2 regions of the Cytobacillus spartinae genome follow, and region 2 is predicted to be linked to the other one. Evidence: a T-box and tRNA genes for the amino acid it is inferred to sense, from the RefSeq annotation. Region 2 holds a T-box; the other holds one or more tRNA genes.
The links. A T-box is a leader RNA that pairs with one kind of tRNA and senses whether it is charged. The one in region 2 lies ahead of serS (serine--tRNA ligase), so its partner is inferred to be a tRNA-Ser.
Positions count from the first base shown of each region.

Region 1: it has a tRNA-Ser gene. The T-box ahead of serS (serine--tRNA ligase) is inferred to sense a tRNA for this amino acid. The anticodon was not compared.

Region 1 is NZ_JBIACK010000015.1:83-15,425, reverse strand. It holds gene menD (2-succinyl-5-enolpyruvyl-6-hydroxy-3-cyclohexene-1-carboxylic-acid synthase) at 1-1,734, opposite strand, end outside; gene ACFYKX_RS22305 (isochorismate synthase) at 1,731-3,137, opposite strand; gene ACFYKX_RS22300 (1,4-dihydroxy-2-naphthoate polyprenyltransferase) at 3,588-4,517, shown strand; gene ACFYKX_RS22295 (glycogen/starch/alpha-glucan phosphorylase) at 4,693-7,104, opposite strand; gene glgA (glycogen synthase GlgA) at 7,094-8,545, opposite strand; gene ACFYKX_RS22285 (sugar phosphate nucleotidyltransferase) at 8,542-9,570, opposite strand; gene ACFYKX_RS22280 (glucose-1-phosphate adenylyltransferase) at 9,654-10,802, opposite strand; gene glgB (1,4-alpha-glucan branching enzyme) at 10,750-12,690, opposite strand; tRNA gene ACFYKX_RS22270 (tRNA-Glu) at 13,306-13,377, opposite strand; tRNA gene ACFYKX_RS22265 (tRNA-Ser) at 13,384-13,474, opposite strand; tRNA gene ACFYKX_RS22260 (tRNA-Asn) at 13,478-13,552, opposite strand; tRNA gene ACFYKX_RS22255 (tRNA-Ile) at 13,593-13,666, opposite strand; tRNA gene ACFYKX_RS22250 (tRNA-Gly) at 13,678-13,751, opposite strand; tRNA gene ACFYKX_RS22245 (tRNA-His) at 13,758-13,833, opposite strand; tRNA gene ACFYKX_RS22240 (tRNA-Phe) at 13,845-13,920, opposite strand; tRNA gene ACFYKX_RS22235 (tRNA-Asp) at 13,939-14,014, opposite strand; tRNA gene ACFYKX_RS22230 (tRNA-Met) at 14,031-14,107, opposite strand; tRNA gene ACFYKX_RS22225 (tRNA-Ser) at 14,132-14,224, opposite strand; tRNA gene ACFYKX_RS22220 (tRNA-Ile) at 14,236-14,312, opposite strand; tRNA gene ACFYKX_RS22215 (tRNA-Met) at 14,360-14,436, opposite strand; tRNA gene ACFYKX_RS22210 (tRNA-Ala) at 14,461-14,536, opposite strand; tRNA gene ACFYKX_RS22205 (tRNA-Pro) at 14,554-14,630, opposite strand; tRNA gene ACFYKX_RS22200 (tRNA-Arg) at 14,639-14,715, opposite strand; tRNA gene ACFYKX_RS22195 (tRNA-Leu) at 14,736-14,824, opposite strand; tRNA gene ACFYKX_RS22190 (tRNA-Gly) at 14,839-14,913, opposite strand; tRNA gene ACFYKX_RS22185 (tRNA-Leu) at 14,934-15,018, opposite strand; tRNA gene ACFYKX_RS22180 (tRNA-Lys) at 15,036-15,111, opposite strand; tRNA gene ACFYKX_RS22175 (tRNA-Thr) at 15,117-15,192, opposite strand; tRNA gene ACFYKX_RS22170 (tRNA-Val) at 15,216-15,291, opposite strand; rRNA gene rrf (5S ribosomal RNA) at 15,302-15,343, opposite strand, start outside.
Region 2 is NZ_JBIACK010000027.1:1,931-17,260, reverse strand. It holds gene ACFYKX_RS26895 (pro-sigmaK processing inhibitor BofA family protein) at 37-300, opposite strand; gene ACFYKX_RS26890 (YaaL family protein) at 379-600, opposite strand; gene recR (recombination mediator RecR) at 614-1,210, opposite strand; gene ACFYKX_RS26880 (YbaB/EbfC family nucleoid-associated protein) at 1,223-1,543, opposite strand; gene dnaX (DNA polymerase III subunit gamma/tau) at 1,559-3,268, opposite strand; RNA gene ffs (signal recognition particle sRNA large type) at 3,652-3,916, opposite strand; gene tadA (tRNA adenosine(34) deaminase TadA) at 3,995-4,528, opposite strand; gene ACFYKX_RS26860 (isochorismatase family cysteine hydrolase) at 4,708-5,247, shown strand; gene ACFYKX_RS26855 (glycoside hydrolase family 18 protein) at 5,341-6,627, shown strand; gene ACFYKX_RS26850 (deoxynucleoside kinase) at 6,810-7,448, shown strand; gene ACFYKX_RS26845 (deoxynucleoside kinase) at 7,445-8,113, shown strand; tRNA gene ACFYKX_RS26840 (tRNA-Ser) at 8,241-8,333, opposite strand; gene serS (serine--tRNA ligase) at 8,441-9,721, opposite strand; T-box leader at 9,777-10,001, opposite strand; gene pdxT (pyridoxal 5'-phosphate synthase glutaminase subunit PdxT) at 10,067-10,642, opposite strand; gene pdxS (pyridoxal 5'-phosphate synthase lyase subunit PdxS) at 10,650-11,531, opposite strand; gene ACFYKX_RS26820 (GNAT family N-acetyltransferase) at 11,811-12,350, opposite strand; gene ACFYKX_RS26815 (serine hydrolase) at 12,408-13,703, opposite strand; gene guaB (IMP dehydrogenase) at 13,974-15,330, opposite strand, start outside.

The DNA of each region.
Region 1 (15,343 bases), on a different contig from region 2:
AAATCGACTTATTTCCTGGGAAACATCATTCAACAATTCTCGATGCTCCTGGAGGTTTTTATCTCTATTTGTCGGAACCTCCATGACTTTAAGGCCATCTTTCTCCATATTTTGCATGAGAGAGGAAGTAAAATGAGACCAATCCGTGATAAGTTCATAATGACCGTTATACAGATTAACAGCATGCTCAAATGTGAGGTCTAAAGGTGTGCCGAATAAGAGCTCAAAATTGTTAGGGTGATTAGACTGAGGAAGGAATGAGAAAATCCCCCCGCCGTTATTATTGATTAAGATGATATTTATATTTATTTGGTAAAGCTTTGAAGCAATCAATCCATTTAAGTCATGGAAGAATGTCAAATCTCCAAGGATGAGATACAGAGGCTGACGTTTAGTAGCAGCCCCCAAAGCAGAAGAAACAATTCCATCAATCCCATTGGCTCCTCGGTTTGCCATTACATGTATTGATTTTTGATTAAAGTGAAAAAAGGTATCTAGATCACGAATAGGCATGCTATTTCCAACAAATAAAGTAGATTCCTCTGGTAATAGCTCCGTAAGTTGAGAAAAGAGCTTTGCCTCACTTAAATCCTTAATAAGTGAAACATTTGCTAGCTTTTCTTTTGTGAATTTGTTTAGATTTAGCCATTTTGTTAAATACTCAGACGATGCTTTTGACTCAACAGTAGAGGAAACAGCTAGACAAAATTGTACTTCATCGCAATAGACCATTTGAGTAGCAATTAATGACGGGTCACGCCATCCTTCGCTTCCATCTACAACGATTTGTCTTATATCCTGATTTTCTTTTAGAAAGATGGTCAAAGGCTTTGAAACAGGCACAGCACCGAATCGAATGATGATATCAGGTTTCATTATCCTTTTAGCGTCTTCATTTCGTAAAAATGTATCGTATGTATCAATAATATTTGATCCATCATGATTGCCACTTCTTAACTGTGAAAGCGGGTCCGCTAATATCGGAAACTTTAGTCTAGTTGACAACTCCGTTACAGCTTCCGAAAATTCATCATTGTCTATTTGTCCACAAATAATAATTCCATTGTTAATAGAACTCAATTGGCCACTCATTTGCTCAATAACCGTTTGATTTAAACTTAGGTGACCTTGTTCTATTTGAACATAACCGTCTAACCTTTCATGAAAATTGAATAAATCCTCATTTTCCAGATCAGGTATTAGTGGCTCTCTGAAAGGAAAATTCAAATGGACAGGCCCTGCTGGTGAGGAAAGAGAAGTTGATGCTGCTCTTGCACAGACAGTACGTGCATACCGAACCATTTCATTCGTTTCTTCCGGAGGTGCCATTTCAACAAACCATTTCACATGCTTCCCATAGAGATGGATTTGATCAATGGCTTGAGGAGCTCCTACATCTCTTAACTCGTGTGGACGGTCTGCTGTTAGCACGATTAATGGAACTCTCGAGTAATACGCTTCTACAATGGCTGGAAAATAATTTGCTGCAGCTGTTCCTGACGTACAAAGGATGGCTGTTGGTTTTCCTGATGCTTTAGACATTCCTAACGCAAAAAAAGCAGCCGACCTTTCGTCTACATGAATATGAAGACGAAGGTCTGGATGCTGTGCCATTACCATTGCCATCGGAGTCGAACGTGACCCAGGGCTTACTACAACGTCTTGTACACCCGATTGCACTAATTCAGCAACAAAAGCAGCTATATAAGTGGTTAAAGCTTTCTGGTGATTCATTTAGTTCTACCTCCAAGCGCAGAAAGCATAGGACGAAACTTTATTTGTGTTTCAAAATATTCACTCTCTACATCAGAATCTTCTACAATACCACACCCAGCAAAAAGGGAAGCTTCGTTTCCTTGTATAAGTCCCGAACGAATCGCAACCGCAAATTCACCGTTCCCCTCGAAATCCATCCATCCAATAGGGGAAGCATAGAATCCACGATCTAATTCTTCCACTTCTCTAATTTTCTCTATAGCCTCTTGCTTAGGTAATCCCCCGAGTGCTGGTGTTGGGTGAAGTAAGTTAATCAATTGTAACAGAGAACTATCTTTGCTAGAAGTCCCTCTTACAGGCGTGTACAAATGTTGAATATGTCGAGTTTTTAGAAGTTGCGGATGGTCTGGAATATCTACATCAATTGAAACCTGTTCCATAGCATCTTTAATCATCTCAACTACATATTGATGCTCCATTAGGTTCTTCTCATCTGACAGAAGAACATTTCCTAAGAGTGTATCTTCTTCTACTGTTTGTCCTCTTGAAATCGAACCAGCCAAACAAGTAGAGAATAAGCTGTTTTTTTGTTTCTTTACTAAACGTTCAGGAGATGCCCCAACAAAACAATCACCATTTGATTCCAATGCAAAAATAAAACTTTCTCTTTGTTCTTTTAGAAGATTATTCACAACTAATTCAATTGAAATATTTTCATCAAAAATTAGTCGTAGCTCTCTTGCTAACACAGCCTTCTTCAATGATCCTACCTTCAGATCATTTATTAGCTTTTGTACCGTTTCCTTCCAACTATTTGGGCTAATTTCTAACTCATCGATTAAATGAGAATTTATAGAAAAGCTCGGTGGTTTCACGCATGAAAATATTTGCTGCCTTTCAATACCTAAAACATCAAAAATAGATGGATCATCATGCTGGGTACAAACCACATTGGTAGTAAGGAATACGTCTCCATTTATTTTTGTTAACAAATATTTTGGGATATGAAATAAGGACTGAGAAAACTTCGACCATAAAGAGGTTTTCTTCTTTAAAGGATCGAAGGAAAACCCGCCAAACATAGTGGGACCAGTCGCTTGTTTCTTAAAATCGTTTATAATAATTCCGTTACTAATAAAACGCTTCCACTCTTTTTCTACATGAAAAAAGCGGTCAGAAGCCTGATCCGATTGAATTTGTTTACTTATCCCTAATCCAACTAAAATGATTTCATCAGAAGGGTCCTTCCAAAAAAAGCGTTCCCCAAAATAGCGCTCCCCGCCTGCGGCAAAAAAGGATAGAGGGTCTATATTGTCGATTTTTTGAACTTCACTTACTAATATGGGCATCGAAAGCTTTTTAGCTTTTCCAATCGCTTCTAGGATCCCTTCTTTTAGCTCCGTATCTTGTATGGTAACCAAAAAAATCCCTCCAATAACAGCCCTAGAGACTGTTATTTAACGTTTTAAACTTATTTTAAGATACACCTCATCTATGAGTGTGTCAATAATAGTGATTACCTTATCCCTAGTATTTTCCTTATTAATATATTTTTCATCAAATTCAGGTGGAATTATTGTTCCCCAATGACCAAAACCTGAACCGTAAAAAATGGATTTACTAAACAAAATAGAAAGGCGTCTTCAAACTAACTAGCGATATCTACACCATTTCCACTATATTCTCCAACTTGTAATTAACCCCTCATTTACAGGTAAAAAGTCATTGACACTAATCCTTCGATTCCCTAAACTTAAGTTTGTAGCACAAATATCTTTTTATGCGCTTTGACTTTATCGATTACATTTTGTAAAATAATAAAGTTTGCTATAGAGATAAAACATAAACACTAACTAAAAGGGGAGAGTCCCATGCAACCACAAATGCAGACAAGTTCTTCACCTGCTATAAATAAAAGCTGGCGAGTATGGTGGCAACTTACACGTCCTCACACTTTAACAGCAGCTTTCGTTCCTGTCTTACTTGGAACAGCTTTAGCTATTCACCAAACTGATATTCATTTTGGGCTGTTTTTTGCCATGCTTATTGCTAGCTTGCTTATCCAGGCAGCTACAAACATGTTTAATGAATACTATGACTTTAAAAGAGGACTAGATAATGAAAACTCAGTAGGAATTGGTGGTGCGATCGTTCGTGATGGAGTGAAGCCACAAACCGTTATGAAAATTGCTTTTGGCCTCTATGGAGTTTCATTGCTTTTAGGTGTATATATTTGTATGAATAGCAGCTGGTGGCTCGCTGTAATAGGTCTAATCTGTATGGCTGCTGGTTATTTTTACACAGGTGGTCCTGTTCCGATTGCGTATACACCTTTTGGAGAGATTGTTGCAGGTTTCTTTATGGGGATGCTCATTATTTTAATTTCTTTTTACATTCAAACAAGCACGATTACTTTAACAAGTATTTTAGTTTCAATCCCAATTGTAATAACCGTTGGGGCAATCTTGTTAGCAAATAATATACGTGACCTTGATGGTGACAAAGAAAACGGACGAAAAACACTTGCGATTCTGTTAGGTAGACAAAAAGCGATCTATTTATTAGCAGGGATGTTTATCGTATCTTACTTTTGGGTTTTCGCATTAATTGGCATGGCTTATACTTCAGCATGGCTTGCCATCGTTGCTCTTAGTGCTCCAAAAGCTATTAGAGCAACAAAAGGATTTATTGGTAAAACAATACCTATGCAAATGATGCCTGCTATGAAAGCAACAGCACAAACCAATACCATTTTTGGTTTCTTACTTTCAGTGGGGTTATTCTTGGGATATTTCTTATAAGAAAAGCAGAAGCGGGTGAAGTTTACTAGTCGAGCTAGACACCAATCTAACTTGAAAACTTATACTTTCTTACCTAGTAAAAATCAAGGGTGGACAATGAAAATTGTCCACCCTCTTTTTGTAGATAAACTTAAAGTTAAAATATACATATTTCGAGACAGTTTTACCTTTTTAGTTACGAAGTAGTAAATTGCCCTACAGGTTTAATGCTCCAAATTTCCTTGGCATATTGTTCAATGGTTCTATCGCTCGAAAAATATCCTGACTTCGCAATATTCATAAGGCTCATTTGAAGCCACTTTTGTTGATTTTTATACGCTGTATCAACATCTCTTTGAATTTGGATGTAAGAGGCAAAATCTCTTAAGACAAAATAGTGATCATTTTGCATTAATAATGAATCATAAATAGCCTCGAATTCATCTTCAACCCCTTCAAAGAATCCATTCGTCAATTGATCAACAACTTTTCGAATTCTTTTATCGTGATGATAATACTCCATGGAGCGGTAACCCCCATGTTGATAATAATTCAAGACTTCTTCTGCCTTTAATCCAAAGATAAATATATTTTCATCGCCAACTCTGTCTTTTATTTCAATATTCGCTCCATCTAGAGTGCCGACGGTTAGTGCCCCATTCATCATAAACTTCATATTCCCTGTTCCTGAAGCCTCTTTGCTCGCAGTTGAAATTTGCTCACTAACATCTGCTGCTGGAAAAATATCTTCTGCCAACGATACCCGATAATTTTCTAAAAAGACTACCTTCAATTTTCCATTTATAGATGCGTCGTTATTCACTTTTTCTGCAACGGTGTTAATTAATTTGATGATTTTTTTCGCATAATAATAGCCAGGAGATGCTTTTGCCCCAAAAATAAATGTCCTTGGGTACATATTAAATGAGGAATCCTCTTTTAAACGATTATATAAGTGCATAATGTGTAGGATGTTTAAAAGCTGGCGCTTATAAGCATGAAGCCTTTTTACCTGGATATCGAAGATAGAAGAAGTATCTACGACAATCCCTGTTTGGTCTTGAATTCTTTTAGCGAGCAATTCTTTGTTTAATTTTTTTATTAAAAACATCTGATTAAGAAAAACGGAGTCTTCTTTGAAGGCTTCTAGCTTTTCAAGTAGTTCTGGCTTATGAATCCAATCATTTCCTATTGCATCACAGATAAGGTCTGTTAGCTTAGGATTTGACTTAATCAACCACCTTCTATGTGTAATTCCATTTGTTTTATTATTAAACTTCTCCGGATAAACCTCATAAAAGTTTTTCATTTCTCTCTTTTTTAAAATTTCCGTATGGAGCTCAGCTACCCCATTTACACTATGGCTACCAACAAGTGCAAGGTGTGCCATCTTAATTTGGTCATGAGCGATAATAGCCATTTCCTCAATCCGGTTCCAATCTCCAGGATATAGGTCCCAAAGATTTTTACAAAAGCGCTCATTAATTTCATTTACAATCATGTAGATTCTTGGTAATAGTGGCTGAAAAATTCGAATTGGCCATTTTTCTAAAGCTTCCGCTAAAGTAGTATGATTTGTGTAGGATATTGTATTAAGTGTAATGTGCCACGCCTCATCCCAGCTTAGCTGTTCTTCGTCAATTAGAATTCTCATTAATTCAGGAATAGCGAGGACTGGATGAGTATCGTTGATATGAATGCTTATATGTTGATGAAAATCTACTAAACTACCATATTGCTTACGGTAAGAGCGTACAATCGATCGAATACTTGCAGATACTAAGAAATACTGCTGTTTTAAACGAAGAATCTTCCCTTCATCATGTGTATCATCTGGATATAAAAACTCTGAAACAGATTCTGTCTCTCTTTTGTATTGCATGATATCCCGATTAATGGGATAAGGAGAGGGCTCAGCGTTCCATAACCTTAGTGTATTTACCGTTTCAGTTTCATACCCTACAACCGGCATGTCATATGGAACCGCAGTAATCATTTCAGCATTCACATGTCGGAAGATCATACGTCCATTCTCTTCTGAGACTTCTACTTTTCCCCAGAATGGAACCTCAATCGATAGATCAGCCTTTCTGACCTCCCATACATGCCCATGACGTAGCCACTGCTCTGGGAGCTCTACTTGGTACCCATCGACGATTTTTTGTTCAAATAGACCATGTTTATATCTAATTCCACAACCATGGCCTGGTAAATTAAGTGATGCCAAGGAATCTAGAAAGCATGCAGCTAATCGACCTAGTCCTCCATTACCAAGTGCAGCATCCACCTCTACATCCTCAATCTCATCTAAGTGAATTCCAAGCTCAGCTAACCCTTCTGACACAACTTGATCAATCTTCAAATTGATTAGATTATGTCGTAAAAGTCTCCCTAATAAAAATTCAATTGATAAATAATATACCTGTTTGTTTTTTGCTACACGGTTTTTCTCTTTTGTCTCTATCCAGTTTAAGCTTACATATTCACGAATCATATTTCCTAATGTATCATATTGATCCCTTTTCGTACTTTCAGCAAAGCTTTTTCCACATGTCATTTCTAGCCTTCTTAAAAAGGTTTCTTTGAATTCCATCTTATTAGAAAACATGACTTTCACTCCTGGATATAAGTTCTGCATATAGGCGATTATACTTAAATGCAGACTGTGCCCAACTATAATCTATCCCCATGGCATTTTTGACAAGGTCATTCCATATTTGCTTATCCTCGTAAATGTTAATGGCTCTTCGAATCGTATAAAGCATGTCATGAGCATTAAAATGACTAAAGGTGAACCCATTTCCCTCACCTAATTCCTCATTATATGACTGAACGGTGTCATTTAAGCCACCTGTTTCTCTCACGATTGGAATTGCTCCATAACGCATGGCAATCAACTGACCTAACCCACAAGGTTCAAATTTAGAAGGCATTAAAAATAAATCACCTGCTGCATATATCTTATGAGCAAGCCCCTCATCAAAGCCAATATAAGCTTTAAATTGTTTTGGGTAATGGAACTCCATTTCTCGGAAAAACTGCTCATATTGCTCATCTCCAGTCCCTAAAACAATAAATTGAACTGACTCTGAAATGATTTCGTGAAATACATGTCTAACTAGGTCTAGCCCCTTTTGTTCTGTAAATCGAGTGACCATCACCATTAAAGTTATATTTTCATCTTCTGCCAATCCAAACTGCCTCTGAATAGCTAGTTTATTTTCCAGCTTATTTTTTAACTGCTGAGCATTATAGGTCTTTGACAAAAACAAATCGTTCTCGGGATTATAAAATTCATCATCAATGCCATTTAATATTCCTTCTAAATCATCCGATCTCTTTTTCAAAAGGCCGTCTAGTTTCTCACCGTAATATTCTGTTTGTATCTCATTTTTATAAGTCGGGCTTACAGTCGTAATTTTATCAGCGGCAACAATAGCAGCTTTCATAAAATTAAGATTCCCAAAAAACTCAAGCTGATCTACGTTAAAGTATTGGTCACTTAAACCGAATAAGTCACCTAAAGCCTCTTTAGACATAATTCCTTGGAACATCAAGTTGTGAATAGTAAAAACCGTTTTAATTCTTTCATATCCTTTTCGGTTTTGATATTCAATTCGGAGTAAGAAAGGAATCATACCCGTATGCCAATCATGACAGTGAATCACATCCGGATAAAAATCAATCTGGCGAAGACTCTCAAGAACGGCCCGATTAAAAAAGGCAAACCTTTCGCCGTCGTCATAATATCCATAAAGCTGTTCTCTTTTAAAGTAATATTCATTGTCCACAAAGTAGAATGTGATTCCTTCGTACGTAAGCTCTTCGATTCCACAGTATTGGTTTCTCCAACCGACATTCACAGTAAAATCGAGTTTTTTATTCATGCCTTGCTTAAATTCATTTGCTATCGAGCTATATTTAGGAAGGATGACTCTAACATCCGTACCTAACCTTTTTAAATCTTTAGGCAATGAACCTGCTACATCAGCCAATCCACCTGATTTTACAAATGGAACACATTCGGAAACAGCAAATAATACTTTCACGACTTCATCAACGCCCCTTGTACAGTCCCTTTGCGTATAACATAAGGATAATCTTTGGAACCACTCATAATCGTTCCTGATTCCACCTTAACATCTTTGTCTAAAATAACTGAATCTAATACACAATTCTCACCGATTTGGCACTTTTGCATAATGATGCTGTTTTTTATGATAGACCCTTTTCCAATCTTCACTGCTCTTGAAATAATGCTATTTTCAACTGTACCTTCTATGAGACATCCGTTTGCAATCATCGAATTTTGGACCTGAGCACCTTTCAAATACCTAGTTGGGGGTTCATCCTTTACTTTTGTATATATAGGATGAGACTGAACATATAACTTTTTCCATGTTTCTGGTTCAAGTAAACCCATACTTACTTTAAAATACGATTGAACAGAATCAATGATTTCAGCAAAACCATTATATTCATAAATACATAACTTATGAGTATGATGAATATCGGTCACAACATCTCTCATACATGTATAGCCAGTTGTTTCTCTAGTTTCAATTAGTTCTTTTAGCAAGGATGTTTTCACTAGATACATATGAAGAGATTTTCCGTTCTTACGAATTTCGGTAATATCACACTGTGAATTGATATGCCACTCCAACACTGGTTTAAAGTCCATGTTAAACACTGTAAAACAATTTGATATTAAAGCATATTGTTGTTTGCTTCTATTAAAGTAATCTATATTAGCTGCAAAATGATTAAACGAACCAATTCCGTTACTTTCGCCATCTAACATTGGAGAAGGGAAAAAGAATAAACCATCACGCTTCCTATTCAAATCCCAGTTCTTCCCTGACCCTAGATGATCCATTAATGAACGATATTGAAACTTTGGAAAAATAGCAACACTTTCAATCCCAGAGTTAACCATATTCGAAAGAATAAAATCAATTAATCGGTACCTTCCACCGAACGGTACAGCAGCTAAAGACCGATTCACCGTTAATTCTTCTAACTCTTCACAATAAGTTGTGGCATCAATTACCCCAAGTAGCTTCTTTATCAATTAAGTGCCCTCCCCAAAAATTCTTTCTCTATAGAAATACAGTTTTAATACGATTTATAAGGATCCCCTATTTAATAGTTTATTTAAGAATAGATTTTTTTTAGCATTTCCTCTGTAACTAAAACAATATCATCCTCAGAATTATCTTCCCCTCTAATGACCGTACCATCAGGGATGTTCATATTAGGAGGAACAATTGCTTTTTCAATGTATACATTCTTCCCAATAACTGCATCAGGCATAATAACTGAATGCTTAACAGTAGCCCCACTCTTTACTGTTACCCCTTGAAAAAGAACAGATTTTTCTACTTCCCCCTCTACGGTACATCCCTCATTAATAAGTGATTCCAACACTTGAGCTTCTGGTGATATAAATTGTGGAGGATGATTAGGATTGACCGAATATATTCTCCAATCATAATCAAATAGGTTAAGTTCACAATCTTCATCTAATAGGTCCATATTAGCTTCCCACAAACTTTTCACTGTACCTACGTCTTTCCAATACCCTTTAAAGGGATATGCAAAAAGCTTTTTCTTTTCTTCTAAAAGAAGAGGGATTACATCTTTTCCAAAATCATGACTTGAATCTGGGTTGCGGTCATCCATCTCTAAATATTCCTTCAATATAGACCAATTAAAAATATAGATTCCCATTGAAGCTAAATTATTTTTAGGAAATTGAGGCTTTTCATCAAATTCAACTACCCTCATTTCCTCATTCGTGTTCATGATTCCAAACCGACTTGCTTCTGCCCAAGGGACTTCGATGACAGAAATCGATACATCTGCACCCTTTTTTATATGTTCTGAGAGCATAAGTTCATAATCCATCTTGTAAATATGGTCTCCAGAGAGGATTAGAACATATTCTGGGTTATATTGCGTTAGAAAATTTAAGTTTTGATAGATAGCACTTGCTGTCCCTGTATACCACTTTACTTCAGAAGATTCACTATACGGAGGTAAAACGGTTACTCCACCATTTTTTCGATCTAAATCCCAAGCGCTACCGATACCTATATATGAATTCAATACCAAAGGTTGATATTGTGTTAATACTCCTACCGTATCAATCCCAGAATTCGTACAATTGCTTAACGTAAAATCAATTATTCGATACTTACCACCAAAAGGCACAGCTGGCTTAGCTATATATTTAGTTAAGGAGCTAAGTCTACTCCCCTTTCCTCCTGCTAACAACATCGCTACACATTTCTTCTTTCCCATTACCCTTTCTCCCCTTTCGATGTTTTATGGGACGCAGAACCAAGAAACCAAATGGTGGGATGGACAGCTCAATTGAGAATGGCTTTCCGTGATAAGGTTGTTTCTTTGACTGAATCACCTTTTTATTTATGACATCTGATCCACCAAATTGTTCTTTGTCGCTATTCATAATCTCTCTATAAGACCCTTGCAAAGGGACACCCACTAAATAGTTCTCATACGACTTCTCAGTGAAATTACAGATTACAATTAGTAAGTCACTTTCCGTTATTCCCTTTCGAACAAAAGAAAAAATTGATTGATTATGGTTGTTAACGTCTATCCATTCAAAACCATCTTGTCGATGGTCTAGCTCATAGAGTGGTTTTGAACGCTTGTAAACTTTAACAAGTTCTTTAACGTAATCGTTCATTTTCTGGTGCATATCAAATTCAAGCAAATTCCAATCTAGTTGTTCTTTATCCTTCCATTCAGAAAACTGGCCGTTTTCAAATCCCATAAATAAAAGCTTTTTGCCTGGATGAGCCATCATATAACCTAGTAATAAACGAAGTTGGGCAAATTTCTGCCAATAACCGCCCGGCATTTTATTAAGTAAAGATTTCTTCCCATGTACGACCTCATCATGCGAAAAAGGGAGAACAAAATTTTCGGTAAAAGTATATAAAAGAGAAAAGGTAACTTTATCATGAAAGAATTTTCTTTCGTTAGGTTGTTTTTCCATATACTTTAAGATGTCATTCATCCAACCCATATTCCACTTATAGTTAAATCCGACACCCCCATAGTTTGTGGGACTAGTTACTTGTGGATAGTCAGTAGAATCCTCTGCAATCATTAAAACGTGGGGGTCATATTCATATAATGTTTTATTCAATTTTTTCAAAAAATCGATTCCTAACTTATTTATCCTTTTTTCATTAGAATTTGGCCAATAGATGATGTTTGAAACTGCATCTATTCTAAAACCATCGATATGATAGTACTCTAACCAAAATCGTGCGTTTGAAATTAAAAAGCTTTGCACCTCTGTCTTTCCTAAGTCAAAATTTGCTGTGCCCCAAACCTCATTTTCACGATCATATATCGTTTCATACTCATAAAGGAAAGTCCCATCAAATTTATACAACCCATGGGCGTCCTTACAAAAATGCCCCGGTACCCAATCTAAAATAACTCCTATATTATTCAGATGACATTGATCAATAAAATACATGAGATCATGTGGAGTTCCGTATCTACTTGTAGCTGAATAATACCCTGTTCCTTGATAACCCCATGAATCATCGAGCGGGTGCTCAACGAGAGGCAATAATTCAACATGTGTGAAGCCATGGTCTAAAATATATGGGATTAATTCATGTGCCATCTCTCTGTATGTATAATAGGTGCCATCAGCTTTTCTTTTCCATGAACCAAAATGCATTTCATAAATAATGACCGCTTCAGTATAAACTCTCTTTTTTTCCTTTTTTTCAAACCAGCGATGATCATTCCATTCGTATCCTTCAAGTGAGTAGACGACTGATGCTGTATTCGGCCTAACCTCCGAATAGAAAGCAAACGGATCAGCTTTTACAAGCTTTTCACCATTTAATGTATCTATTTCATATTTATAAATCGATCCCTGCATATCTCCATTAACGATCAGAGTCCATACGCCTTCTTTGTTAACTTTTTTAAAGGAGTATCCCTCACCATTCCAATCATTAAAATCCCCAATCAGAGTAACACTTACTGCATTAGGTGCCCAAACGCAAAAACGGGTACCTATTACACCATCTAATGTAATGATGTGTGCTCCAAAAAGGTCATAACTTTGAAATAAGTTACCCTCATGAAAAAGGTGTAACTGATAATCGGTCGGAGCCATAGCATCTACCGCCATCCATACTTCACGTCCTTTAAATTCTTTACCTTACTCTAAAGCCCAAATATAGGCAGCTTTAATCTTATATTCTAGCCCATAAAAAAATCTCCTTGTAAAAGTTTTTTTAATTTTTAGACAGATTATTTGAGAATATGATAAATAATGAGAAATAGTAAGATGCTTCTAGTCTATTCGACAACTTTCTCTCCAAAATTAGTCGACAACTACCCAAAAATATTTTATAGAGAATAATAAATTTTAGTTCACAAAGTGGGAAATTATGATTAAAATTTTTGTATTTTTGTAATGAAAAATAGTTTTGAATCATTAAAATATTTAGATAATAGTTAGAATAGTAAGGTTGAATTAGGAAAGGGTGCCTATTGTAGGATAGAAAGATATAGGATATGAATGAGTACTCATTTATTATTCAATTGAAAACATTTTAGTTTATGTTTATTGAGTTAAGATCGCTTGGGATACAGTTTAGAATGGTAGAAGATTAAATGTGGATCATTTAGAAAGAATGGTCTAGAAAGGTAATAGATAGGATGCCAATGGTGGTTTTTAAAAGTGTATATACAGTATACATACAAAAAAAGCTGCTGACAATTGTCAACAGCTTTTTTTGTATGACCCCTACGGGATTCGAACCCGTGTTACCGCCGTGAAAGGGCGGTGTCTTAACCGCTTGACCAAGGGGCCTTAATATGGCGGAGAAGGAGGGATTTGAACCCTCGCGCCGGTTACCCGACCTACACCCTTAGCAGGGGCGCCTCTTCAGCCTCTTGAGTACTTCCCCATATGGCTCCGCAGGTAGGATTCGAACCTACGACCGCTCGGTTAACAGCCGAGTGCTCTACCACTGAGCTACTGCGGAACAATAATACTTTAATTCTTACTGAATTAGAGCATAATGATGGGCCTAAATGGACTCGAACCATCGACCTCACGCTTATCAGGCGTGCGCTCTAACCAGCTGAGCTATAGGCCCATATATTAATATGGAGCGGGTGATGGGAATCGAACCCACGACATCAGCTTGGAAGGCTGAGGTTTTACCATTAAACTACACCCGCATTATATGGGGCGACTGATGGGAATCGAACCCACGAATGTCGGAACCACAATCCGATGCGTTAACCACTTCGCCACAATCGCCATTACATTAATGGTGGCTCAGGACGGAATCGAACCGCCGACACAAGGATTTTCAGTCCTTTGCTCTACCAACTGAGCTACTGAGCCATAATTATTATAAATTAATGGCGGTCCCGACGGGAATCGAACCCGCGATCTCCTGCGTGACAGGCAGGCATGTTAACCGCTACACCACGGGACCATCATTTTTAATTAATTGGTTGCGGGGACAGGATTTGAACCTGCGACCTTCGGGTTATGAGCCCGACGAGCTACCAGACTGCTCCACCCCGCGATAATATAGATTTGTATAAGAAAATGGAGGAGGTAGAGGGATTCGAACCCCCGCGCGGTTTGACCCGCCTGTCGGTTTTCAAGACCGATCCCTTCAGCCGGACTTGGGTATACCTCCGTTAATATATATGGTGGACCTTGTAGGACTCGAACCTACGACCGGACGGTTATGAGCCGTCTGCTCTAACCAGCTGAGCTAAAGGTCCATATTATTATTCCTAAACTTAGGATTTGTCTGTCCATAGATTTAATTTGGTAGCGGCGGAGGGAGTCGAACCCACGACCTCACGGGTATGAACCGTACGCTCTAGCCAGCTGAGCTACACCGCCAAATTAGTGAATCTATAAAATATATGGTGGAGCCTAGCGGGATCGAACCGCTGACCTCCTGCGTGCAAGGCAGGCGCTCTCCCAGCTGAGCTAAGGCCCCATAATATATGTTTCTACTGGTCGGGAAGACAGGATTCGAACCTGCGACCCCTTGGTCCCAAACCAAGTGCTCTACCAAGCTGAGCTACTCCCCGTATATATATGGCGCGCCCGAAAGGAGTCGAACCCATAACCTTCTGATCCGTAGTCAGACGCTCTATCCAATTGAGCTACGGGCGCATATATAATAATTATTAAAATGGTGCCGAGGACCGGAATCGAACCGGTACGGTAGTCACCTACCGCAGGATTTTAAGTCCTGTGCGTCTGCCAGTTCCGCCACCCCGGCACATTAATAAAATTTGGAGCGGAAGACGGGATTCGAACCCGCGACCCCAACCTTGGCAAGGTTGTATTCTACCACTGAACTACTTCCGCATATTTATATTATTTTAAGATGGTGCGGGTGAAGGGAGTCGAACCCCCACGCCTTGCGGCGCTAGATCCTAAGTCTAGTGCGTCTGCCAATTCCGCCACACCCGCATATTATCTTATTTAAATGGTGAGCCATGAAGGACTCGAACCTTCGACCCTCTGATTAAAAGTCAGATGCTCTACCGACTGAGCTAATGGCTCATAAATGGTGCCGGCGATAGGAGTCGAACCCACGACCTACTGATTACAAGTCAGTTGCTCTACCAACTGAGCTACACCGGCATATTTAATTACTTGTACATATATGGTGGAGGATGACGGGATCGAACCGCCGACCCCCTGCTTGTAAGGCAGGTGCTCTCCCAGCTGAGCTAATCCTCCATATATATAAGCCTGGCGACGTCCTACTCTCACAAGGGGACAGCCCCTAACT
Region 2 (15,330 bases):
AAAAAAATTAGTCGCCCATTAAAAGCGACTTTTTTCTTAAATAACCCACATTTCAATAGCCACAAGAGCAAACATACCTGGGATGCCTAGAAAACCAGAAACAGCTGATGTCACTATGTTAATGGGAACATGAATTCCGAACTGGTTGCCGAAAGCATTTAGGAAGAATAAAAATAATGCCCCAATCAACAATTTCACAACCCCTTGTCCAACATATCTAACTGGTTTAAGTGGTGCGCCAACAAATAATAGTAGCAGAATCAAACCGCCCAATATAGAAATAACGATAATCGGTTCCACAAAAAAACCTCCTCTCCAAAACCTTGTACTTAAAGATATGTACAAGTTCTAAGAAAAATTCCTGGAGAGAAGGTGATTCTATCTATTACTACTATTTATATTTCTTTTCTTTGCTTCTTTGAAAAGATAAAAATATTTAGCCTCTGTTAGCTTTGCTTGGCAAATTACATCGTCAGAGGGATCAAAACTTTTTTCGATTAATGACTTTTGATTGTTCCAATCAATTCTTAGCTGATCTAGTTGATTTAAGAGCTTTTCGTCAAATTCTTTCCTTAACCAACCTTTTCTACGAAAAAACATGTTGATTCCTCCGTTATACTTCTCTTCTTCCTTCAAGCGCTTTTGATAACGTTACTTCATCAGCATACTCTAGATCTCCACCAACTGGTAGACCATGAGCGATTCTTGTAATCTTTATTCCTGATGGCTTTAGAAGTCGGGAGATGTACATGGCAGTAGCTTCCCCTTCAATATTAGGATTGGTAGCAAGAATAATTTCCTCAACAGTTTCGTCTTGCAGCCTTTTTAGTAAATCAGGAATATTAATATCTTCTGGCCCAATTCCATCCATCGGAGAGATAGCTCCATGCAAAACATGATAGAGTCCACTAAACTCCTTCATTTTTTCCATGGCAATAACATCCTTAGGATCTTGAACGACACAAATAATTGAGCGATCACGTCTTTGATCCTCACAAATATAGCAAGGGTCTTGGTCTGTAATATGCCCACAAACCGTACAATAACTTAGATTTCTTTTAGCATTTACTAAAGCTTTAGCAAAGTCTAATACTGTGTCTTCTTTCATACTTAACACAAAAAATGCCAGACGAGCGGCCGTTTTGGGGCCGATACCTGGCAATTTCATAAAGCTATCAATTAGCTTAGATATTGGTTCAGGATAATGCATTTATGTTTCCTCCTAGAACATTCCCGGAAGGTTCATACCTTTAGTGAATTGTCCCATTGTTTCGTTTGTTAGATCATCTGCTTTCTTTAATGCATCATTTGTTGCAGCAAGTACTAAATCTTGAAGCATCTCGATATCTTCTGGATCTACTACCTCTTCTTTGATTTTTACTTCTAGCACCTGTTTATGACCGGAAACGATCACTGTAACCATTCCGCCACCAGCTGATCCTTCGATTTGTTTGTTACCTAGGTCTTCTTGAGCCTCAGCCATTTTCTTTTGCATTTTTTGCATTTGTTTCATCATATTTTGCATATTGCCCATTCCACGCATAAATTCATTCCTCCATTAGTCTTTTATTTCTATTAGATCATTTCCAAATATTTTAATGGCTTCGGAAACAACTAATTCTTCATTTCCTTGTTCCTGTTCAAATCCTTCTTGCTCATTAGAATCATCTTTATGATTTCTTAAAAAGCCTTCGCGAATGCCATGCCACTGTTCATCCGGGACCCCTACAATTGCCATCGTTTGACCCGTTAGCTCTTTAATCAAATTGGAGAGCTCTGACAAAAACTTCGCATTGTCCATGGCCATTTGGCAGTGAATTTCATATTTAAATTTTATAATAAATGCACTTGTTGACGCAGCAACTGGCTCCGCTTCATTTAATAGAGCCGCCTGTGAGCGCATTTGATTATGAACAAGTCTATTTAACATATCTCCCCAACGGCTTTTAATCAAACTTAGATCTGATTTAGTAGCAGTCTTTAAAATTTCATTAATTTTACCTGCTGGTGCTTGATAGCCTGAACGAGATCGTCTTTGGGGTTGTTTTTGTTGTTGAGAAGGTTGACCTTCTTCATTAATGGTTACTCCATTTTGCTTTAGTTCTCTAAGTTGATCTTCTAGTTGGGATACCTTACTTTTTAACTCGTCAACTTCTTTAAAGCTAGTAGGTGATGTACCTACTTGTTCTAATTGACATAACTTTACGATAGCCACTTCTAAAAAAATTCTTGGATGATTGGTCCATTTCATTTCTTGTTGTGTCTTATTTAAAACCTCAATTAACTGGAATATCTCATCTTCGCTAATCGTTTCTGTAAGAGTTTTAAATTCTTCATCCAGTAACACTCTTTCAAAAGATTCCTCTAAATTAGGGGCTGTTTTGTATAAAAGCATATCTCTATAAAAAAGAATTAAGTCTTCTATAAACCTTGAAGGGTCTTTCCCTTGAAATAACAACTCATCTAGCACTTCAAGCCCCACTGCTACATTTTTCTCTTTAACTGCCAAAGATAGCTTGTTTAAGAATTGTTGAGACACAGCTCCTGTGACGGTTAGAGCGTCTTCAACCGTTACTTGATCCTGGCTAAAGGAAATCGCCTGGTCTAATAAGCTTAATGCATCACGCATTCCACCCTCTGCCGCACGTGCAATAACATGAAGAGCTTTTTCATCACAGTTTACTCCCGTTTCATTCACGATTAAATTCATTCTCTTAACGATTGACTGAGAAGAGATTCTTTTAAAATCAAATCGCTGACATCGAGAAATAATGGTAAGTGGAATTTTGTGTGGTTCTGTTGTTGCCAGGATGAATATGACATGTTTTGGTGGCTCTTCAAGGGTTTTAAGTAGTGCGTTAAATGCGCCGATAGATAACATATGAACTTCGTCTACGATGTAGACTTTATATTTAACGACACTTGGCGCAAACTTTACTTTATCTCGAATATCCCTTATTTCCTCTACGCCATTATTAGATGCAGCATCAATTTCAATAACATCTGAAATGGAGCCATCTGTTATCCCTCTGCAGGAAGCGCACTCATTACAAGGTTCGTTCGTAGGTGCTTTTTCACAGTTTACTGCTTTTGCCCATATTTTAGCGGCACTCGTTTTTCCTGTTCCTCGAGGTCCAGAGAAAAGATAAGCGTGCGAAATTTTCTGTTGAAGTAGGGCGTTTTGTAAAGTTTTAGTAACATGTTCTTGTCCGACGACATCGACAAATGATTGAGGACGCCAAACACGATATAAAGCTTGATAACTCACTGATACGCCCCCTTCTTAATATGGTCTTCCTTATTATAACGTAATTAATTTCTTTTTTACAAAGGCTCTTTTCGTAAACTTTGTTGCGATTTAATACTTTAAACTATTTTTAAACCTATTATGGTGCTGTTTTCTTTAATCTGCGAAAGAAAAGATGCCACGAAGTAGCACAGAATCTGTATGAAGCTATATACGAATAGCAACAATCAATGCGAAGAACAGCCTTTACAAAATGAAATACAACATTGTTTTAATTTTGAATATTAACCTATGTATGGATGTACAACTTTTCCTTTATTATCGTATGTGACATAAATTCATGCCCTATATAATGCAAAAAACCCATCCCAATAAAGAGATGAGTTTAATTATAGTAATAACTGCCGTGCACCTTCCTTCGACTGACGCCCATAAGCGTTACTTAAGCAGTTAGCTCGGCCCAGGCAACCCTGCGGCACATGGGAGAGTCCACTTAATGCTGCTTCCTTCCGGACCTGACATAGTTCATGGATTCCCATTGCGCAGGACCCAGGCGTCAACACCACTTACTTAAGGCAGACCCTACAGGACACCAGCCTCAGGAAGGGATTCAGCCTCGCTAGAGCGGATTGCGAGTACAGGGCACCGCTACCTCCCCGCCTAGCACGGCAAAGTTGATACCATATTAGTATGTGTCATCGTCGACACAAATATAAGTATACCGACTCTGGTTTAAAATTGCAATGCTTATTCCCTGTCAATTCCTGTATGCTGTTCCAACTGGGCTTGTTTCCGTAACTTTTTTTCCTGCTTTTTTCTTTCCCTTAGGTGGCTGAAAAAGTTAGATAACAGCTGACCACACTCATCTTCTAGCACTCCTGAAAGGACTTCACTTTGATGATTAAACCGGTCATCTTGGAGTAAATTCATAAATGTACCGGCACATCCGCCTTTAGGATCCTTTGCACCATACACAACCCTCTTTACTCGAGACATAATAATGGCTCCTGCACACATAGGACAAGGCTCTAATGTAACATATAAAACTGCATCTTCTAATCTCCATGTTCCTAATGCTTTACAAGCCTGATTAATTGCTAAAAGCTCCGCATGTGCAATTGCATTTTGCTCTGTTTCCCTTAAGTTATAGCCACTTGCAATTACTTTGCCATCTAATACCACAACAGCACCAATGGGGACTTCGTCGATTGCTTCCGCTTTCTTTGCTTCTTTAATGGCTAAATCCATAAAGTATTCGTCTGTCCCTACTTCAAACAACATGAACTTGTCTCCCCTAGATATTTTTGTTGATCAGTTATTGAAATCATTATGTATAGAAACGGTTCTTTTCCACAGTCTAACAGTTAAGCTAGTTAAGCTTTTCGTTATCATTTCTTTAAAATAACCTTTATATGAAAAGTAACCTTCCCCTTACCAAACAAATTCGATAGGAGGAAGCAATCATGCATAAGAGTAAAGCTTTATTGATTATTGATATGATTAATCCCTTTGATTTTGAGAAGGGTGATATTTTAGCAGAGAAAGCGAACACCATTTCAAAACCAATCAAGAAGTTAAAAGATCAGTTTAATAAGGAAAATAAACCGGTCATCTTTATTAATGACCATTATAATCTTTGGCAAGCAAACTTACATAAAATCATTGACCTTTGTACGAATGAACAGAGTAAATCTGTTATTGAAACTATACACCCTTCGGAAAAAGATTATTTTTTAATAAAGCCTAAACACTCTGCCTTTTATGGAACGGCCCTTAATACTTTACTTCATCATTTAAACGTAAAGTCACTGATTATGACAGGTGTTGCCGGCAATATATGTGTCTTGTTTTCTGCAAACGATGCTTACATGCGTGAGTTTGAGATTCATGTGCCTAGCAATTGTATTGCCTCTGTAAGTGATGACGATAATACGTACGCTCTAAGAATGATCAAGAATGTCTTGAAAGGAAAAATAAATCCCTTACATGAAACATCATAATATTTAAATTTCCAACAAAGAAATCATAACATATCTCTTCCATTTCCCTCATAGAATGTTTGTAGCGTTCATCCGTCTTAAGGAGGGAAAAATATGCAAATTCATGTTGTTCAACAGGGGCAATCGTTATTTAGTATTGCTCAAACATACGGTTCTACAGTTAATGATATTGTAGAAGCAAATGAGATACCCAATCCGAATAATTTAGTTGTCGGGCAAACCATTGTCATTCCCATCGTGGGTAGGTTTTATTTTGTTCAGCCAGGTGACACTCTAACCACCATCGCAAGAAGATTTAATATACCAGTAAATGAATTAGCTACTATAAATGCCATTTCTCCTAACCAATCACTTCAAGTAGGATTTCGTCTTTATATCCCTGAGCGTCCTGAAACAGATGTCGAATTCAATGCATATGTCGAGCCAAGAGGAACGACAGTAGCACCAGCATTAGAGGAAGCAGCTAGAGATGCAGCACCGTACTTAACTTATTTAGCACCTTTTAGCTTTCAAGCACTTAGAGACGGATCATTAAAAGAACCATTGTTAAATAACTTTCCAGCGATAGCAAGAGCTAATAATAATGTGCTTATGATGGTTATTACGAATCAAGAAAATGATCAATTTAGTGACGAACTAGGTCGAATTTTATTAAATGATATGACAGTCCAGAACAGATTTTTAGACAACATCGTTGCTGCTGCAAAAAAATATGGCTTTAAAGATATTCATTTTGATTTAGAGTACCTTCGACCAGCAGATCGGGAAGCCTACAATACTTTTTTACGAAAAGCAAAAGCACGGTTTGAAAAAGAAGGATGGCTGCTTTCAACAGCTTTAGCTCCAAAAACAAGTGCTACACAACAGGGGGCTTGGTATGAAGCGCATGACTACAAAGCCCACGGCGAGATTGTAGACTTCGTTGTTATCATGACTTACGAGTGGGGATATAGCGGTGGACCCGCTCAGCCTGTTTCTCCAATAGGTCCTGTACGTGATGTTCTTGAGTATGCATTAACGGAAATGCCTGGTTCAAAGATTATGATGGGGCAAAATTTATACGGCTATGATTGGACGCTCCCTTTTGTCCAAGGTTCTATCGCTAAAGCAGTTAGTCCGCAGCAAGCAATTCAAATTGCAGCGCAAAACAATGTTTCCATTCAGTATGATACAAAAGCACAGGCTCCATTTTTTAACTATGTGGATGCGGAAGGGAAGAGACATGAAGTCTGGTTTGAAGATGCAAGGTCTATACAAGCAAAGTTCGATCTGATTAAGGAGCTCAATCTTCGAGGGATGAGCTATTGGAAACTAGGATTATCATTCCCTCAAAACTGGCTCCTGATTGTTGACAATTTTAATGTGGTAAAAAGAGCATAGAAAACTTTCTTCGGTAGCTGTTATTTTAGCAGCTACTTTTTTTATTTTAAATTCAGTTTCAATATCGAAATATACCATATCCCTTCCATACGATAGTGTGATAAAATAAAATTTGTGTCGAAAAAAGTAATATAATCCTTTACACATATAGATAGAAGCTTGATAGATAGGGAGGATAAGCAATGTTGGAAACACCTTTTATTACAGTAGAGGGGCCAATTGGTGTAGGGAAAACATCCCTTGCCAAAGAAATTTCCGATCACTACAAATTTGCTTTATTAAAAGAAATAGTAGATGAGAACCCCTTCTTAGGTAAATTTTACGAAAACATAGAGGAATGGAGTTTTCAAACCGAAATGTTTTTTCTATGTAATCGTTACAAACAATTAGGGGATATTCACGGTAAATTCCTCAAACAACAAAAACCAGTTGTTGCCGATTACCATATATTCAAAAACCTCATTTTTGCACAGAGAACTCTCAATTCTGATGAATATGAAAAATATCATGAAGTCTATCAAATTCTGACTGGTGATATGCCTAAACCAAATGTCATTATTTATCTACATGCTAGTCTTGATACTTTACTTAAAAGAATTAAGTTACGCGCTCGCGAAATTGAAAAAAATATCAGTCCCTTATACTTAGAACAATTATCGATTGATTATGAACATGCAATGACAGAGTATGAGAAACAACATCCAGAAGTACCTGTTTTAAGGTTTAATGGTGACGAATTAGATTTTGTGAGAAGTAAAGAAGATTTAAATTACATTATGAATCGTTTATCAACGTCATTAAAGAGGAGTATACAATCATGAATCTTAGACTTAAATACGGGATTCCATCTAACTCGGTGATTACGATAGCTGGAACTGTTGGTGTTGGGAAATCAACGATGACAAATGCACTAGCGAACTCTTTAGGCTTTCGTACTTCTTTTGAAAAAGTAGATACGAACCCCTACTTAGATAAATTTTATGCTGATTTTAATCGCTGGAGCTTCCACCTGCAGATTTATTTCCTTGCAGAGCGATTTAAAGAGCAAAAGCGTATTTTTGAATATGGTGGAGGGTTTATCCAAGACCGCTCTATTTATGAGGACACTGGAATATTCGCCAAAATGCATAACGAAAAAGGAACGATGTCACAAGTGGATTATGAGACATACACGAGCCTTTTTGAAGCAATGGTGATGACACCTTATTTCCCACATCCTGATCTTCTTATTTACTTAGAAGGATCATTAGATGATATCCTTTCCCGCATTAAGGAAAGAGGACGTCCGATGGAACAACAAACGCCGATTGAATATTGGGAAGAAATGCATAGACGATATGAGAACTGGATCAACTCCTTTAATGCTTGCCCAGTACTTCGTATCAATATTAACGATTACGATATTATGGAAGACGAGTCGTCCATAGAACCAGTAGTTGAACGAATTTCTCATTTCTTAAGACAAACTCAGCTTCTAAAAAAATAATTAGAAAAAAGTCGCCTCACTGAGAAGGCGACTTTTTTGTTCAGTATTTTTTTTATAAAAAATAAAAAAATTCGCTACACATGTGCAACGAATTTGTATCTCCAGATAATATGCGCTTTTATGTAAATGGAGGAGGTAGAGGGATTCGAACCCCCGCGCGGTTTGACCCGCCTGTCGGTTTTCAAGACCGATCCCTTCAGCCGGACTTGGGTATACCTCCGCATCGACAAGATATAATATATCATGTATCTAATAGCAAGTCAACATTATTTGAAAATATTTTTTAGAGCGGGAAAATCCCGCTCCAGATAAGGATTTACCGATAAATTACTTAGCTTTAATCACTTCACGATTCCCCATGTAAGGTCTTAAAACTTCAGGGATTACAACACTTCCATCCGCTTGTTGATAGTTCTCTAAGATGGCTGCAACAGTTCTTCCGATTGCTAATCCAGAGCCATTTAATGTATGAACATGCTCTGGTTTCCCTTTCGGCTCACGACGGAATCGAATATTCGCACGACGAGCTTGGAAGCTCTCAAAGTTACTGCAAGAAGAAATTTCACGGTAAGTGCCATAGCTAGGGATCCATACTTCAATGTCATATTTTTTCGCTGCTGTAAATCCTAGATCTCCTGTACACATGCTCATAACGCGGTAAGGAAGGCCTAGTAATTGAAGTACCTTTTCAGCATGGCCCGTTAATTTTTCTAACTCATCATAAGAGTCTTCCGGTTTAACAAACTTCACTAATTCTACTTTGTTAAATTGATGCTGACGAATTAATCCGCGAGTATCACGGCCAGCAGATCCTGCTTCAGAACGGAAACAAGCACTGAATGCAGCATAATTAATTGGTAACTCATCAATAGTTAATATTTCTTCACGGTGCATATTTGTTACTGGTACTTCTGCCGTTGGAATTAAGAAGTAGTCTTCACTCTCAATTAAGAATGCATCTTCTTCAAACTTAGGTAGCTGTCCCGTACCAACCATGCTCGTTCTATTTACCATGTAAGGAGGCAACACTTCTTGGTACCCATGCTCTTCCGTATGAAGGTCAAGCATGAAGTTAAACAATGCTCTCTCCAATCTTGCACCTAATCCTTTGTAAAATACAAAGCGGCTCCCTGTTACTTTCCCAGCACGTTCAAAATCTACGATTCCAAGTCCATCCGCTACATCCCAATGAGGCTGCACTTCAAAATCAAAGCTAGGAATCTCACCCCATTTACGTGCCTCTACATTATCGTCTTCCGTCTCCCCAACTGGTACACTTTCATGTGGAATATTAGGAATGCTTAAGAGTAAGTTCTCAAGCGTTTCTTCTACCACACGTAATTCATCATCTAACTCTTTAATTCTGTCTCCTACTTCACGCATTTCAGTGATAAGGTGATCAGCATCTTGTTTTTCTCTTTTTAACGTCGCAACCTGTTGAGATACTTCGTTTCTTTTACTTTTTAATTGCTCAGCTTCTAAAATAAGCTCTCTACGTTTCACATCTAAATCTTCGAACTTACCTAAATCGGTTAAGTCCTCTCCACGGTGTTGAAGTTTAGCTTTTACTTCTTCAAAGTTTGCACGAAGCAATTTAATGTCTAACATTTCTTTTTCCTCCTAATGATTTTTCCTCTAGAATACAAAAAACTCCCGTCCCCAAAAAAGGGACGAGAGTTAACCCGCGTTGCCACCCTAGTTAAAAGTAAATAGTTTACTTTCCACCTTAAATCAATAACGGGTTTTACCCGGAAGCATTTACTTACCCGTTAAGGGGTTCCACACTTCGCTCAAGGATGGATTCACAAGTAACATTCACCGGTTCACACCAACCACCGGCTCTCTTTGGAATGAAAATCTTGCTACTAGTTCCTATCAATACTTTCTTATATAGGGAATTTTGTTAATTAATTTACTATAATCTTGTTCAAAAAGCAACAACATTATTCGGATTTATTTTGCTTCTTTTACCATATTAATAAAATACTGTGTAATTCTATGGTCATCTGTTAGCTCTGGATGAAAAGAACATCCTAAGAAGTTGCCTTCACGAGCCATTACAATGCGTTCATTATGCTTAGCAAGTACCTCTACATCTTCTCCTGCTTGTACAATGTGAGGAGCACGAATAAATACAGCATTATAATCGTTTGCTACACCCGCAATATCTAGATCAACCTCAAAGCTTTCTCGTTGACGCCCAAAAGAGTTTCTTTCGACCGTCACGTCCATTGCTCCTATATGTGGTTGATCATAACCAACGAGATTTTTTGCTAGCAAGATTAATCCAGCACACGTTCCGAACATAGGCTTCCCAGACTGAGCAAACTCCTTAAGGCTATCCATAAAATCATATTTATCAATGAGTCGGCGCATCGCAGTACTTTCACCGCCAGGCATAATTAAGCCAGCAACCTCTTCTAGCTGCTCTTTACGCTTTATCACGACAGCTTCAGCTCCACACGCCTCAATGGACTGTGCGTGCTCACGAACAGCACCCTGGAGCCCTAAAACACCAATCTTAATCATCGTACGATTACCAGCCACGCTCTTGCATACGAGCTTCAGGCGCTAATGAAGAGATTTCGATCCCTTTCATAGGAGTTCCTAGCTCTTTAGATAGCTCAGCAATTAGTTTGTAATCTTGGTAGTGAGTTGTTGCCTCAACGATTGCTCTAGCAAATTTAGCAGGGTTTTCTGACTTGAAGATACCTGAACCAACGAAGACTCCGTCAGCCCCTAATTCCATCATTAACGCCGCATCAGCAGGAGTTGCTACTCCACCTGCCGCAAAGTTTACTACTGGAAGACGACCATGTTGTTTGATTTCTAATAGAAGCTCAAAAGGTGCTCCTAATAATTTTGCTTCAGTCATGATTTCATCTTCGCTCATGCTCACTAATTTACGAACTTGAGCATTTACTTTACGCATATGACGAACCGCTTCAACAATGTTTCCTGTTCCCGGTTCACCTTTTGTACGTAACATAGAAGCTCCTTCACCAATACGACGAGCTGCTTCTCCTAAATCACGGCAACCACATACAAATGGTACTGTAAAGTCACGCTTGTACAGGTGATACTCTTCATCAGCAGGAGTTAATACTTCACTCTCATCTATGTAATCTACGCCCATAGCTTCTAAAATTCGTGCTTCAACAATATGGCCGATACGCGCTTTTGCCATAACCGGAATAGAAACTGCACCCATAACCTCTTCCATGATACGAGGATCTGCCATTCTAGCTACTCCACCAGCTGCACGAATGTCAGAAGGTACTCTTTCTAATGCCATTACTGCAACAGCACCTGCTTCTTCTGCAATCTTAGCTTGTTCTGCATTTACAACGTCCATGATAACGCCGCCTTTTTGCATTTCGGCCATACCACGCTTAACTCGATCTGTACCTGTTTTCATATACTTTTATCCCCCTTCAGTAATACCATCTACATTCGATAGTAAAATTATGATTTGAATTGAATTTGCTAAAAAAAGGAAAGTATAACTAATTCAATCGGAATTATTAGTTTCCCTAATGAAAAATAAACAATAAAAAGGAACTTCTGTCAAGGTAATAAAAAGGAACAAAACCCTTCATCCTAATTCCCTCAAATGCTTTTTACACATTCTACTTATTATAGCAAAAAAATGAATCTATGCAGTACCTCTATATTAGTTTGCACCGAAAGGTACTAATCAAATCTTTTGCTTTTTACAAAGCCACTCATCCTCTAGTATACTCATCTCCCATAAACTCCAATATTCATTCCCCATTTTCCTCGAATCTCTCAGTAATCCTTCTTTTATAAAACCTACTCTTTCATAACAAGCAATGGCAGAATGATTAAAATCAAACACTCCTAGACTAACCCTATGTAAATTTAACTTCCCAAACGCAATATTTAATATTTCTTCCAACATTTTTTGGCCTATGCCTTGTCCTCTAACAGACTTACTACCAACTAACACTTTCCCTATCCGTGCAGATTTATTTCTTCGATCTATCTGTGCTAGGGAGATATGTCCGATAGTCTCTCCTGTGTTAAGATCGACAACTTTATATACATAACTACTAGAATTATCTTGATTTGTCCCTTCTATATAGACCTCTAGCTGCTCTTCAGTAAGGGGGAACTCGAAGAAAGGTCCAGCCCACTGAAGCAAAAACTCCGGAGATTCAATCCAATCTATAAGTTGTTTAAAATCCGATCTTTCGAAATATTGTAGGTTAATCATGGAAATCCTCCTTTTTAAAAAAAGACCCCGGTATAAAATACCGAGATCATCTATTTCTTAGAACCATCCACTTACTGTAGATGAAATGCCACCCCACAGATTTCCAAAGAAACCGCCAATGCCGCGCATCATCAGCACGAACCAATTTGCCTTTTCTACATCCTGTGTAGCCACAACATCTACAATAATATTATTTTTTCCTTCTTCAGTTAAAAATCCAAGGTCTTCTCCTTCTCCAGGCTCAATGGTTAGATAACCCACTTTATCACCTTTTTTAACAGGAGCAGTAAGTTCCCCTTCATCATTTAATTTCTTTTCATCAAGAACTAATACAGTTTTATAATTTTCCTTTTCTCCATTTTTGATCACCATATTAATAGGGTCTTTAGTAGAGATTTTAACTGTATCTTCTTTTCCTTTAACTACTGGTAGCTTATCGTTTCCTTTAACTACAAAGTTCTCAGGTACTATTTCTTCCTCAGCAAAATTGCTAAAAGCATAATCTAAAATCTTTCTTGTTTCTGAAAAACGCTCATCCTTATTAGCGGCTTTCATCACTACTGAAATGAACCTTTGTCCATTTCTTTCAGCTGTGGCTGTAAACCCAGCACCTGCAAAATCCGTTGATCCTGTTTTTAATCCATCAACACCCTCGTATTGATAAATTAATGTCGGCAGCATCCAATTAAAGTTCTTATATTCTCTACCATCACGAAACTTAAGAACAGGCATCTTCGCTGTATCTAATACTTCTGGATAGTCATTTATTAAGTGATATGCTAATTTTGCCGTTGCACGTGCAGACATAATATTTTCTTCATCTTGGTTTCCTGCTGGGTGGTTTCCAAGTAAACTGCTGTTATTTAATCCAGAAGAGTTTACAAACTTGTAGTCCTTCAAGCCAAGTTCTTCTGCTTTTTGGTTCATTAAGGTAACAAAATTCTTTTCTGACCCTGAAATCAACTCTGCTAGTGCAACCGTTGCTGCATTACCGGAGTGGATAGCCATGGCTTGGTACAACTCAGTTACTGTGTACTCTTCTCCTTGAGTCAACCCAACATTTGAAAGTCCCGGAGCAGCTGATAATTTATGCACATATTCATTTATCTTAACTTTTTGGTCCCAAGTAATTTTCTCATTAGCAATGGCTTCAAGAACCAAATATTCTGTCATCATTTTAGCCATGGACGCAACACCAAGTACTGTATCCGGATTTTTCGCATATAGAATTTTACCCGTTTCCGCATCCAATAGTATGGCTGCTTCAGCCTTTAACCCAAGTGGATCATTAGCGTTAGCGGTTTGTGAATTCATGGAAAAAACAGTAGCAAAACTTATGAAAAGGATAATCATCCACAATGAGAGTTTTTTATAATACGACAATGAACTTACCTCCAGATGTTTTTATTCTAGTAAATCTAGTTCTTATTCTTTTGTCAGATAAAATAAAGCATTTAACTGAATACGAACATTGTTCATTCACTCTAGTAATATATCTATTATCTTAAATGTTAAAGCATGGATGGATTTTTTACTTGTACAGTTTACCATAAAAAAAATAAAAAAAATAGACAGAGAATCGACCCTCTGCCTATTGTAATTATAGGTAATTTTACATATTTTTTAGGATAGTGAATAGTTTGGAGCCTCTTTTGTAATCTGAACATCGTGTGGGTGACTCTCTCTTAATCCAGCCCCAGTCATTCTAATAAATTGAGCATTTTCTCTCAATTCTTGTAAATCTTTTGTTCCACAATAGCCCATACCAGCACGTAAACCACCAACTAGCTGATAGATTGTATCTGCCAATGGACCTTTGTATGCAAGTCTTCCTTCAATACCTTCTGGAACAAATTTTTTATTTTCTTCTTGGAAATAACGATCTTTTGAACCTTTTTCCATTGCTCCTACAGAACCCATCCCTCTATAGACTTTAAATCTACGACCTTGGAATATTTCTGTTTCTCCTGGACTCTCAGTAACGCCTGCTAGCATGCTTCCTAACATAACCGCGTGTCCACCTGCTGCTAGTGCTTTTACGATGTCTCCGGAATATTTGATACCACCATCAGCAATAATTGCCTTACCATGCTTTCTTGCTTCCGTCGCACAGTCATAAACTGCAGTGATTTGCGGTACGCCAACTCCTGCTACGACACGAGTTGTACATATAGAACCTGGTCCAATCCCAACTTTAACCACATCTGCTCCTGCTTCATATAACTCTCTAGTAGCTTCGGCAGTTGCCACATTTCCTGCAATAATCGCTAAGTCAGGGAAAGTAGCTCTAATTTCTCTTACAGTTGATAGAACCCCTTGAGAATGTCCATGAGCTGTATCTACCACAATAACATCCACCTGTGCTTTAGCCAGCATTTCTACTCGCTTTAATGTATCGTTTGTTACCCCTACAGCCGCACCAACTAAAAGACGGCCCTTCTCATCTTTCGCTGAGTTAGGGAACTCGATCACTTTTTCTATATCTTTTATTGTAATTAGTCCCTTTAGAACACCTGAATCATCTACAAGAGGCAGCTTTTCAATTTTATACTTTTGTAGAATGCTTTCTGCTTCCTCTAAGGTTGTCCCAACGGGAGCTGTAACTAGATTTTCTTTTGTCATTACATCGGAGATTTTAATCGAGTAGTCTTGTATAAAGCGAAGGTCTCTGTTTGTAAGTATGCCAACAAGCTTTCTCTCTTCTTCATCATTTACAATTGGAACACCAGAAATACGGTATTTCCCCATTAGATGTTCTGCGTCAAACACTTGATGATCAGGAGTTAGGAAAAATGGATCAGAAATTACTCCACTTTCAGATCTTTTAACTTTGTCTACTTGTTCAGCTTGTTGTTCAATGGACATATTCTTATGAATAATCCCAATTCCACCTTGTCTAGCCATAGCAATAGCCATTTCAGCTTCGGTGACCGTGTCCATTCCAGCACTAATGATTGGAATATTCAATTTCACCTTTTCT